DNA from 3 places in the Mesorhizobium sp. B2-3-2 genome. Region 3 is predicted to be linked to each of the others. Evidence: riboswitches for the same ligand, from Rfam matches in the RefSeq annotation. Region 3 holds a riboswitch; each other region holds the start of a gene.
The links. A riboswitch is a leader RNA that binds a small molecule or an ion and turns the genes downstream of it on or off. The one in region 3 is predicted to bind cobalamin.
Positions count from the first base shown of each region.

Region 1 (3,958 bases), on a different contig from region 3:
AATTACATACGATGCGTATGAACACTAAATAGATCATACGTTGCGTATGTCAATTGGCATACGGAACGTATGTGGATAAGGCCAGAAGAGATGCACAAGCCCCGCAAGGAAATGATCGCCGAAACGCGCGCCAAATTGATTGCCGCGGCCCGGCATGCGTTCGGAACGATCGGCTATGCCGAAGCGTCGATGGACGATTTCACCGCATCGGCAGGACTGACGCGCGGTGCGCTTTATCATCATTTCGGCGACAAGAAGGGGCTCTTGCAGGCGGTCATCGCCGAGATCGACGCCGAGATGGCGGCACGGGTGAATGAGGTTGCAGCGAAAGCACCGACCCGCTGGCAAAGCTTCGTCGACGAATGCACGAGCTACATCGAAATGGCGCTGGAGCCGGAAATCCAGCGAATCATGTTCCGGGACGGTCCGGCCGTGCTGGGGGATCCCGCGCAATGGCCGAACGCCAATGCCTGCGTCGCGTCGATGACCGATCACCTGACGACGCTGCAGGGCGACGGGGTGGTCGTCTCGGGCGTCGACCCCGAGACCGCGGCACGGCTGATCAACGGGGCGAGCAGTCAGGCGGCGCAGCGGATCGCCAATTCGAACGACCCGGAAGCGACATCAAAGACCGTGGTGGCGGCATTCAAGCAACTGCTCGAAGGATTGTTGAGGAAGGGTGCCACAGCCGCCTGAAGGCGGATAGCCGAGGTGCTTCCAGGTTCAGATGCTCAGGACAAGGCGCAGGCCGCCGGCAGCGCTGAGCATGCCGTAGCGGCAATCAAATCAAGGGTTTGCCAGATTTTTCGCATGTTGCCACCTTGAGGCGGGCGATCGTTGACTTGAGCGGCACTTCGCCCTGTCCGCAAAACGTCTCGCTCATGATCAGCTCGGGCAGCGGCAGCCGTCGACCCCAGCCATGTGTTTCGAGGTCCGGTTTCGGCGCGAATTCGGAGACGCGGCCGACACAGAGATAGGCCACCGGCGTCACATGCTCGGGAATCGACAGAAGATCTTTCAACGCCCGCGCCTCGATAATGCTGACCCAGCCGACGCCGACGCCTTCGGCGCGTGCCGCCAGCCAGAAATTCTGCACCGCGCAGACCGTGCTGTAGAGATCCATCTCGGGATTGTGCCAGCGTCCCAGCGGCGAACCCTGTGAGCGTCGGCGGTCGCAGGTGATGCAGATATTGAGCGCGCTTTCGCAGATGCCTTCCAGCTTGAGCTTGCGGTAGAGCGCCCGCCGCTCTTCTTCGATGGCGGGCAATTCCTGCTCGCGCGCCGCCAGGAACAGGTCGCGCACCTGTTCCCGTCGTGCGGTGCCACGAATGACGATGAAATTCCATGGCTGCATGAAGCCGACCGATGGCGCGTGATGGGCGGCAAGCAGCAGCCGTGCCAGCGCCTCGTCATCGACGGCCTCTGATGTAAAATAGCTGCGGACATCGCGCCGCGTGAACATGGCGCGGTAGACCGCATCGCGCGCCATCTGGTCGAATCCGTCACCCACGGGGATGGTCATATCGTCCGGCATCGCTTGTCCCCTTGCGATTGCAATCAACTGCCGTCCGCCTGACCATGCGGATGACGATGCCTGCCAGGCCGGTCTTCTGGCTCGGGATCAACCCGCGTCCGGCGCCTTCCCGTCATCGACAGTGGCATTTACCGGCGCGGTCCCCCTTACAGCGTTGGGCACGCCACGGGATCAAACCGTGTTCCCGATTCTCCCGCTCGCAGCGGGCACCAGGCAGCGGCCGGGACTTTACGACGAAGCCTCCGCGCCGCCAATCCCCGCGGCGACGCGAATGGACGCAGGCGCGATTTTCCCCAGCCATCAGGCCGCAACGCATGGCTATCGCCGCTCCGGGGCACTAGATAGGGAGCATGGCCACTCGTCTCTACACCCATCCGATCTTCCTCGAGCACATCACGCCACCCGGCCATCCGGAGCGGCCGGACCGCTTGCGCGCCATCGAGCGCGTGCTCGACGAGGAGGCTTTTGCCGCGCTCGACCGCCTCGAGGCGCCGGAAGGCGACGAGGCCACCATTCTCTACGCGCATCCCGAGGATTTCGTCGAGCGGGTACGCGCCGCCATTCCCGAGACGGGCATCGCCCGCATCGATGCCGACACAACGGCCAGCCCGAAGAGCTGGCAAGCGGCGATCACCGCGATCGGCGCCGCCAACGCCGCCGTCGACGACGTCTTTGCCGGCAGGGCAGACAACGTTTTCGTCGCCGCCCGGCCACCCGGCCATCATGCGGAGAAAGCGACGGCGATGGGCTTCTGCCTGTTCAACACGGCGGCCATCGCCGCACGTTATGCACAGCGCAAACACGATATCGAACGTGTCGCCATCGTCGACTGGGACGTGCATCACGGCAACGGCACGCAGGATATTTTCTGGGACGATCCGTCCGTGCTTTACTGCTCGACCCACCAGATGCCGCTCTACCCCGGCACCGGAGCAAAGAACGAAACCGGCGCGGGCAACATCGTCAACGCGCCGCTTGCGCCGCAAACCGGCAGCGACGCGTTCCGCGATGCCTTCCTGTCGCGCGTGCTGCCCTCGCTCGACAATTTTGCACCCGACCTGATCATCATTTCGGCCGGTTTCGACGCGCATCATCGCGACCCGCTGGCCGAGATCAACCTGACCGAGGATGATTTCGACTGGGCGACCGGCCAGCTCATGCAGCGCGCGGCGCGCCACAGCGGCAACCGGCTCGTCAGCCTGCTCGAGGGCGGCTACGATCTGCAGGGATTGGCATTTTCGGTCGCCGCCCATGTCGGGCGACTGATGAAAGGATGAATGATGGCTGGTGAAACCAACGAAGACGTCAAGGCTATGAGCTTCGAACAGGCTCTCGACGCGCTGGAGAAGATCGTCGATGATCTGGAGCGTGGCGATGTGCCGCTCGACCAGTCGATCAGGATCTACGAGCGCGGCGAGGCGCTGAAGGTGCATTGCGACCGCTTGCTCAAGGCAGCCGAGGACAAGGTGGAGAAGATCAGGCTGTCCCGCGACGGCAAGCCGGTCGGGACGGAGCCGCTGGACGCGGATTGAGGCACGCGGCCGTTGCCGGTTTTTGACACGATCATGATTGAGGATAGAACGCATCCCGATTGAAACGGCTTCAGGACAAGAGGAGATACGGAAGCGATGTGCAGAAACATCAAGACCCTGTTCAATTTTGATCCGCCGGCAACCGATGACGAGGTGCGCGATGCTGCCCTTCAGTTCGTCCGCAAGCTGAGCGGAACGACGCGGCCCTCGAAGCAGAACCAGCACGCCTTCGACCATGCCGTCGAGGCCATCGCGGCGTCGGCGCGCGAGCTTCTCGATTCGCTTGAAACCAACCAGCATCCGCGCAATCGCGAGGAGGTTGCGGCCAAGCTGCGGGCGAAGGCGGCGATCCGCTTTGCCTGATCTGCCCAAAGCAGCCATCGGCCGCTGACAAGGAGAGTTCATGAGCTTCTTCCCCGGGAAGGACCCCGAAATAGGCGACGCCTTTGCCAGCGACCAGATCGAATTGATGGTCATTCCGAACGCGAAGGACATTGGCGGTTTTCAGGTTCGCCGTGCCTTGCCGACCGCCAGAAGGCGGCTGGTCGGTCCCTTCATCTTCTTCGACCGCATGGGGCCTGCCATCCTGCGCGCCGGTCAGGCGCTCGACGTCCGGCCGCATCCGCATATCGGTCTGTCGACGGTCACCTACCTGTTCGATGGCAGGATCAGGCATCGCGATTCGCTCGGCACCGAAATGGTGATCGAGCCGGGTGACGTGAACCTGATGACCGCCGGCCGCGGCATCGTCCATTCGGAGCGCACGCCGGAAGAACTGCGCGGCGCGCCGATGTCGGTCTCGGGCCTGCAGACATGGCTGGCGCTGCCGGACGGCAAGGAGGAAGTGGCGCCGGTGTTCGAGAACACCGCTGTCGCGCGGCTTCCCGACATC
Region 1 is NZ_VFWA01000005.1:132,688-136,645, reverse strand. Features, by position in the region: gene FJ964_RS14785 (TetR/AcrR family transcriptional regulator) at 91-696, shown strand; gene bluB (5,6-dimethylbenzimidazole synthase) at 782-1,534, opposite strand; cobalamin riboswitch at 1,583-1,763, opposite strand; gene FJ964_RS14775 (histone deacetylase family protein) at 1,885-2,811, shown strand; gene FJ964_RS14770 (exodeoxyribonuclease VII small subunit) at 2,815-3,066, shown strand; gene FJ964_RS14765 (DUF2277 domain-containing protein) at 3,163-3,429, shown strand; gene FJ964_RS14760 (pirin family protein) at 3,470-3,958, shown strand, end outside.
Region 1: it holds a riboswitch for cobalamin, as region 3 does, so the genes downstream of both, bluB (5,6-dimethylbenzimidazole synthase) here and FJ964_RS27700 (DUF1636 family protein) in region 3, are expected to answer to the same signal.

Region 2 (3,958 bases), on a different contig from region 3:
TGCGGCCCATATGGCCGAACCAACCCTCCCGGCTCGACCGTTCCTCGATCATGAAGCCGAGCGACAGGCCTGGCATGCGGCTGCCGAGCAATTCCAGTTCCTTGCGGAAGATGATCTCTTCGGGCCGGCGCGCGCAATTGACGAAGCCGACATCGGTCCATGGCGCGCAGTCGTTCAGCCAGCGCAGCATAGACATCATCGGCGTCACGCCGGAGCCGGCCGAGATGAACAGATATTTGGCTGCCGGGTGGCTGTGCAGCGAAAAGTCTCCGGCCGGCCCATAGGCCTTGACGTGCGAACCGGGCCTCAAATGGTCGAACATCCAGCGCGTGCCGGTGCTGCCGGCCTGCGCCTTCACCGTCACCGCGATCGAGAACGGCCGCGAGGGCGAAGACGACAGCGTGTAGGTGCGCATCAGCGGCCCATCCGCTATCGGCAGTTCCAGCGTCACGAACTGGCCCGGCTTGTAGCGGAACCAGGTCTGGTTATCGGAGCGGAAGGTGAAGGTCTTTACATCAGGCGCCTCATCGCTCACGCCGATCACTTCCAGCACCTGGAGCCTGTCGTTCCAGGGCGTCATCTGATCGAGATGGCGATAGAGGCCGAGATCCGTCATCGCATTCATCCCTCACCTCTCAAGCAACGCTGCGCAGGGCCGGCCGGCCGCCTTCGGCGAGGCGCGGACCGATGAAACGCGCGTACCAGTCCACGAACTGGATGACGCCGCCTTCGTGCAGTTCGGAATAGGGGCCGGGTTCATAGGCCGGCGACAGGATGCCGAAGGCGTTTTCCTCGACGATGCGGCGGTCTTGGTCGTTGGTCTCGGTCCAGACATGGGTGAGCTCGGCGAGATCGTAGTCGACACCCTCGACCGCGTCCTTGTGAACCAGCCATTTGGTCGTCACCGCGGTCTCGGTGGCGCTGATCGGCAGCACCCGGAAGGTGACGGCGTGGTCGCCGAGGATGTGGTTCCAGGTCGTAGGATAGTGATAGAGCAGCAACGAGCCGATGCGGTCGGTGGCAACGCTGTCGGACAGGTTCTTCTTGACCGCGCGTTTTCCCGTCATCGTGTAACTGACGGCATCGCGCAGCAGCGGCGCGCGGGTGGCACGGTATTGCCCGGCCGGGTCGATGCGGAATCTGCTCGGCAGGCCGGCGGCCTCGCATTTGGCCCAGTGAGCCAGCATCTCCGGGTCGCTGTCGGCGCCTTGCACGCCGGTCACGGTCGGCGCCTCAGGAAAGGTCTTGCAGAGCTCCGGATGGTTGCCGGCGCAATGATAGCATTCGCGGTTGTTTTCCCAGACCAGCTTCCAATTGCCCTTCTCGACGATGGTGCTCTCGAAGGCGACCTTTGCTTCGCGCAGCCGATGCGGCAGCAAATAGGGTTCGATCATCGTCCGCATCGGCACGAAATCCGCCGGCTCGTCGGCGAGGCAAATGAAGATGTAGCCGCCGACGCTTTCGCAGGCGACCGGCTTCAGGCCGAACTGGCTCTTGTCGAAACCCTCGGCCATCTGCCTGGCGAACAGCAGCCTGCCGTCCAGTTCGTAGGTCCACTGATGGTAGGGGCAGACGAGCTTCGCCGCCGTGCCCTTGTCGGTGTTGCAGACGCGGCTGCCGCGATGGCGGCAAGAATTGTGGAAGGCGTTGATGTTGCCCTTCTGGTCGCGCACCAGCACCACAGGATAGTCGCCGATCTGCACGGTGATGAAGCTGCCGGGCCTGGGCAGTTCGCAATCATGACCGATGAACAGCCAGTCGCGGTACCAGATCAGCTCCATATCGAGCTTGAAGTATTCGGCGTCGGTATAGAAGGGCTGCTCGAGTGAGAAGCCGTCCCTGCGGCCTTGCAGCCGTTTCAGCATGTCGTTGCGCGCATCCATGTCCTGTCCTCGCATTGAAGTCCTGTCCTCGCATTGAAGGACTGAACGGAGGGGAGAGAGGAAGGATCAAGCCGCGCGCCGGCTTGCGCCGGACATGCACCATCCGCCTCTTGACCGCCCGCCGCGATCAGTCGAGTCCAACATCTCAGGCTGGTTTCCGGGCTCTGGAGCTGTCCTTGCGGACTGTCGCGACACCTTCCCAGGCCTTTGCCCAGTGGTCTCCCGTCGCGACCTGAACTCCACCACCGTTGCGGGGGCAGCGCCGGATTCTGACCGGCTTCCCAATTCTCCGCCTCGTCGTCACGTGGCGGCACCCGAGATGGCAGGATCTAACCATGATCGCCGACTTGTCGTCGGCATGAAAACGACATCGCATCAATGCCGCGCGACACGCATTGGAAACGGTGCGGCCGTCGTTGAAGGGGCAGAAAGGCTCGGCTCGCCGCCTCGGAATTCAACTCGTGGCGGAGCCAAAAAAGGTTAACGGTTTCGAAAAGTGACTATTAGCGCCCTCTAAAATCGAACCGAACGGTTCGTTTCTGTTGACGATGCGTGCAGGACGGTGTGAACACTGCGCCTTCGACACAGTTGGTGATCGCACGATCAGTTTACCTAACTATCTGATAGTAAACGGAAAAAAACGAATGTAGAAGGCCCTGGCACAATTTCAAGTGGTGGAAACTTGGTCCACGCGGAAAAACTTCGTGATTGGAAATGGCGGTATGGCTTTCCCACATCGGGGCTGTCCGAACGACGCGATTTCCTCCCAAGACACGCCGCTAGACGGACGGGAAAAATACTGGAGTATCAAAAATGAAAAAGATCATTCTCACTGCCGCCGCCCTTCTGGCTGTTTCCGGCAGCGCCTTCGCTGGTAGCGACCACTATGGTTCGAATGCCCCTGCGGCCACCGCCGTCGACAGCCCGTACACCGCTTCGACCAAGAAGTCGGAACCGGCTGCCCAGACGCCTGTCCAGGGCGCCGATCGCAACCTCTTCGGCAACAACTAATAGCCGATCTCCAGTTGACGGCGGGCTTTTCCGCCGTCCTGGCGAAATTTGAGAATTCAGGAGACTTGAAATGAAGAAGATCGTTCTTGCTGCCGCCGCCGTTCTGGCCGTTTCGGGCAGTGCTTTCGCCAGCAGCGACAACTATGGCTCCAATGGCGCCAACCAGCCTGCCGTCACCTCGGTCGACAACGCGCACACGGCTTCGGTCCAGAAGTCCGCGCCGTCTACCCAGGCGCCTGTTCAGGGTGCCGACCGCAACCTCTTCGGCAACAACTAACAGCCGATCTCCAGTTGACGGCGGGCCTTCCGCCGTCCTGGCGAAATTCGAAAATTCAGGAGACTTGAAATGAAGAAGATCATCCTTGCTGCCGCCGCCGTTCTGGCTGTTTCGGGCGGCGCTTTCGCCGGCAGCGACAATTATGGCTCCAATGGCGCCAATCAGCCCGCGGCCACGTCGACCGACAGCTCGTACACCGCTTCGACCAGGACGTCGACTCCGGCTGCTCAGGCCCCTGTTCAGGGTGCCGATCGTAACCTCTTCGGCAACAACTAACAGCCGATCCTTCAGCAGCTGGCGGGTAAGCCCGCCACTGCGGTGGAATTTGAGAATTCAGGAGACTTGAAATGAAGAAGATCATCCTTGCCGCCGCCGCCGTTCTGGCCGTTTCCGGCAGCGCTTTGGCCGCCAGCGACAATTACGGCTCCAATGGTGCCAACCAGCCTGCCGTCACCTCGGTCGACAAGTCGCACACGGCTTCGATCCGCGACAGCGGTTCGCCCGTCTACAAGCTGCTCAATTCCTCGGGTGACGTACAGAAGTCCGCCCCTCAGGGCAGTGACCGGAATCTCTTCGGCCACTAACAGCCGAAGCTGATATCAAACAGGAGAGGCGGGCTTTGCTCGCCGCTCCTGTTTTTGCGTGGCCGGCAATTAATTCATGCAATTCATGGCCTGCTCTCAGGCCGCCTTCGCTTCCGTCTCGTGCAGCGCGAAGGATCGCCCATCCGCGTCGAAGATATGAAGGTCTCCGGCGTCGGCGCTCAGCCGCAGCGTCGCCCCGCGCT
Region 2 is NZ_VFWA01000003.1:454,547-458,504, reverse strand. Features, by position in the region: gene FJ964_RS10840 (hybrid-cluster NAD(P)-dependent oxidoreductase) at 1-616, opposite strand, end outside; gene FJ964_RS10835 (aromatic ring-hydroxylating dioxygenase subunit alpha) at 636-1,883, opposite strand; cobalamin riboswitch at 2,014-2,216, opposite strand; gene FJ964_RS10830 (DUF680 domain-containing protein) at 2,697-2,894, shown strand; gene FJ964_RS10825 (DUF680 domain-containing protein) at 2,965-3,171, shown strand; gene FJ964_RS10820 (DUF680 domain-containing protein) at 3,241-3,447, shown strand; gene FJ964_RS10815 (DUF680 domain-containing protein) at 3,519-3,755, shown strand; gene ugpC (sn-glycerol-3-phosphate ABC transporter ATP-binding protein UgpC) at 3,852-3,958, opposite strand, start outside.
Region 2: it holds a riboswitch for cobalamin, as region 3 does, so the genes downstream of both, FJ964_RS10835 (aromatic ring-hydroxylating dioxygenase subunit alpha) here and FJ964_RS27700 (DUF1636 family protein) in region 3, are expected to answer to the same signal.

Region 3 (3,958 bases):
CGCAAGCGCACGGTGTTCGAGTACTGGGCCCACGAGGCCTCGTTCCTGCCGGTCGAGACCTATCCGTTGATGCGTTGGCGCATGCAGCGCGCCGAGCGCGGCGATGAAATGTACCTGGGACTGGCCAAATGGGGGCGCGAGCACGCCGCCTATATAGAAGAGATCTACCGCGAGGTCGCGGAGCGCGGTCCGATAGCTGCGTCCGCGCTCGAAGGCCAGAAAGGATCCGGCGGCTGGTGGGGCTGGAGCCACGCCAAGCATGCCTTCGAATGGCTGTTCTGGGCAGGACGCATCACCACCGCACACCGCCGTGGCTTCGAACGCTTCTATGATCTGCCCGAGCGCGTGCTGCCGCAGGCAATCCTCGATCTGCCGGTGCCATCAGCGGAGGACGCGCATCGGGAATTGCTGCGGATCTCCGCCCGCGCCCATGGCGTCGCGACAGCAAGCGACCTGCGCGACTATTTCCGCCTGTCGCCGGCCGACATGAAGGGCCGGCTGGAGGAACTGGTTGAAACAGGCGAGTTGGTGCCGGTGCGTGTCGAGGGTTGGAACAAACCGGCTTACCTCCACAAGGAGGCCCGCATTCCCCGCAGGATCGAGGCCCGGGCCCTGCTGGCGCCGTTCGATCCGGTCGTCTTCGAGCGCTCGCGCACGGAGCGGCTGTTCGATTTCCACTACCGCATAGAAATCTACACCCCTGCCGAAAAGCGGCAATACGGCTATTACGTCCTGCCCTTCCTGCTCGGCGACAGGATCGTCGCGCGCGTCGACCTCAAGGCCGACCGGCCGGCCGGCGTGCTACGCGTCCACGCGGCCTATGCCGAGCCCAGCGCGCCGCCTGAAACCGCCGCGCAACTCTTCCAGGAATTGGCGCAGATGCAGGGCTGGCTCGGCCTCGAACGGATTGAGGTTACGCCCGCCGGCGACCTTGGGCAGCCGCTCGCCGACATTGCCGTGTCGTAGACGCGCGTTGACACCGCCGCCTGCAAGAGCCTAAATCCCATCCAGACGGTCTCCTCTCGGCAAAGGGAGGAGCCAAGAGGGAATGCGGTGCGAAATCTCGATTTCAAATCCGCGGCTGTCCCCGCAACTGTAAGCGACGAGCCAAGGCCGAAAACCACTGGGACGGTCCCGGGAAGGCGGCACGAAGGCGATGACCCGCGAGCCAGGAGACCTGCCGTCTGAGACATAAGAATCCGATCGCCCGGCGGGTTTTCCGGGCAAGGAGCCCGATTTGGAACGCGACAGCAGTTTCCCGGCTGAAACAGCGGACATTTTGTCTGGCGAAAGCGACGCCCTGGCCGGCGTCACTGTTATCGTCTGCGCTTCCTGCCGCGACGAGACCGGTTCCGACGCCCATCCCCGCGCCGGCGAAGCTTTGGCTCAAGACACGCGCCAAGCCGCCTCGGCCGAAAACATCCGCGTCCGCACCGTCGAATGCCTCGGCAACTGCAAGCGCCGCCTCAGTGCGGCGATCCTTCGCGACGGCTGCTGGAGTTATGTCTTCGGCGACCTGAACATCGCCAGCGGCGCCGACCTCGTCACCGGCGCGAAACTCTTCGCCACTTCGACCGACGGCCTTATCCCCTGGCGTGGCCGGCCCGATTCCCTCAAGCGCGGCCTCGTGGCCCGCATTCCACCCCTTGACCTGTTGAAGGACTGACCATGACCGCCGCAGTTTCCGCCGCCACTCTCTCCCGCGTCCCCTGTACCGTCGTCACCGGCTTCCTGGGTGCCGGCAAAACCACGCTGGTCCGCCACCTCCTGGAAAACGCGGGCGGCGGCAAGCGTATCGCCATCATCGTCAACGAATTCGGCGACATCGGCATCGACGGCGAGATCCTCAAGGGCTGCGGCATCGACACCTGCCCGGAGGAAAACATCGTCGAACTGGCCAATGGCTGCATCTGCTGCACCGTCGCCGACGATTTCGTCCCGGCGCTCGACCAGATCCTGTCGCTGACGCCGAAGGTCGACCACATCCTGATCGAAACCTCAGGCCTGGCTTTGCCGAAGCCGCTGGTCCAGGCCTTCCAGTGGCCGACGGTGAAGAGCCGCGTGACGGTCGACGGTGTGATCGCCGTGGTCGACGGTCCGGCATTGGCGGAGGGGCGCGTCGCCAACGACATGGACGCCCTGCGGGCGCAGCGCGCCGAGGATGAGAGCCTCGATCATGACGACCCGGTCGAGGAGGTGTTCGAGGATCAGATCGCCTGCGCCGACCTCATCATCCTGTCGAAGAGCGACCTGATGGATGCCGCAGGTTCGGCTCGCGCCAACGCCATCATTGGCGAACACTCCGCTCGCGCCGTGAAGGTCGTGCCGACGGCTCATGGCAAGGTCGACCCGTCCGTGCTGCTCGGGCTGGGCCTCGCCGTCGAGGACGACATCGAGAACCGCAAGTCCCATCATGACGGCGCCTTCGACCACGAGCATGACGACTTCGACACGTTCATCGTCGACATCCCCTCGATCGCCAACCCGGACGACCTGGCAAAGCGCGTCGCGACCGCCGCCGAACAGGAAAACGTGCTGAGGGTGAAAGGCTTCGTCGAGGTCGGCGGCAAGCCGATGCGGCTTTTGCTGCAGGCCGTCGGTCCGCGCGTCAATCATTACTACGACCGCGCCTGGACGGCTGACGACGACCGCCGCTCGCGCCTGGTCGTCATCGGTCTCAAGGGGCTGAACCGCCCGGCGATCGAGCATATCCTCGCCGGCTGACGCAACACCGATCGCGATGCACATCCTCGCCACCACATCCGCCTCGCTCGACGATCTCGCCGAGCCGGTCGATCTGCGGCAGACGCCGGCGGACATGGTGGCGCTGTCCTTCACCGACAGCGACCTTGCCGGACTGGCGGCGGCCTGGAAAGGCGACGCCGATCGGCTGCCCACGATGCGGCTGGCCGCGCTACGCGACCTGCGACACCCCATGTCCGTCGACCTCTGGATCGACAGCGTCGCCCGTCACGCCAAAGTCATCCTGGTGCGTATTCTCGGCGGTTACGAGTGGTGGCGCTACGGCTGCGACCAGTTGGCCGTGGTTGCCCGCGAGCGCGGCATAAAGCTGGCGCTGCTGCCCGGCGAGAGCCATGACGAGGATATCAGGCTGATCGAAGCCTCGACGCTGCCGCGCGAGGAACTGGACGGGCTGCTCAATTATTTCCGCGAGGGCGGCCCGGCCAATATGAGCGCGCTGGTGCGCAGGCTGGCGCGGTTGGCGGGATCGGATGCGGCGGTGGCCGAGCCCGTCAACGTGCCGAAGGCGGGTTACTACGAGCCGGGTCGCGGCGTCGTCCCCCTCCCGCTCGAGGGAGGGGTTCGGGCGCCACCCGGCCCTGCGGATCACCCTCCCCTCGAGGGGGAGGGAAAGGTCGTGCCCGTCCTCTTCTACCGCTCAATGCTGCTCGCCGCCGATGTCGCGCCCATCGACGCACTTTTCGAAGCCTTGCGGCAGGGCGGCATGCTCCCGGTGCCGATCTTCGTCTCCAGCCTGAAGGACCCGGAATCCCTGGCGTTTGTCGAGACCGCGATTGCCCAGCTCAAGCCCGCCGCCATCGTCACGGCGACCGCCTTCGCTTCCGGCGCCGAACCCGGCGTCGAAACCCTGTTCGACCGCGCCGGCGTGCCGGTCTTCCAGGTGATCGTCGCCACCACCCGCCGCGACGTCTGGGAAACGAACCAGCGCGGGCTGGCGCCAGCCGACCTTGCCATGCATGTCGTGCTGCCCGAACTCGACGGCCGCATCCTCGCCGGCGCCATTTCGTTCAAGGGCGAAAGCGAGACCGACCTGGCGCTCGGCCACCGCGCCTTTGCCAACCGGCCGGAGGCCGATCGCGTCGAACAGGTGGCGGACCGGGTCGCGGCCTTCATCAGGCTTCGGGAAACGCCGCGCGCCGAGCGCAAATTGGCGATCCTGATTCCGGATTATCCAAGCGCTCCCGGTCGCACCGGC
Region 3 is NZ_VFWA01000019.1:56,892-60,849, reverse strand. Features, by position in the region: gene FJ964_RS27705 (winged helix-turn-helix domain-containing protein) at 1-966, shown strand, start outside; cobalamin riboswitch at 996-1,200, shown strand; gene FJ964_RS27700 (DUF1636 family protein) at 1,238-1,666, shown strand; gene cobW (cobalamin biosynthesis protein CobW) at 1,669-2,724, shown strand; gene cobN (cobaltochelatase subunit CobN) at 2,741-3,958, shown strand, end outside.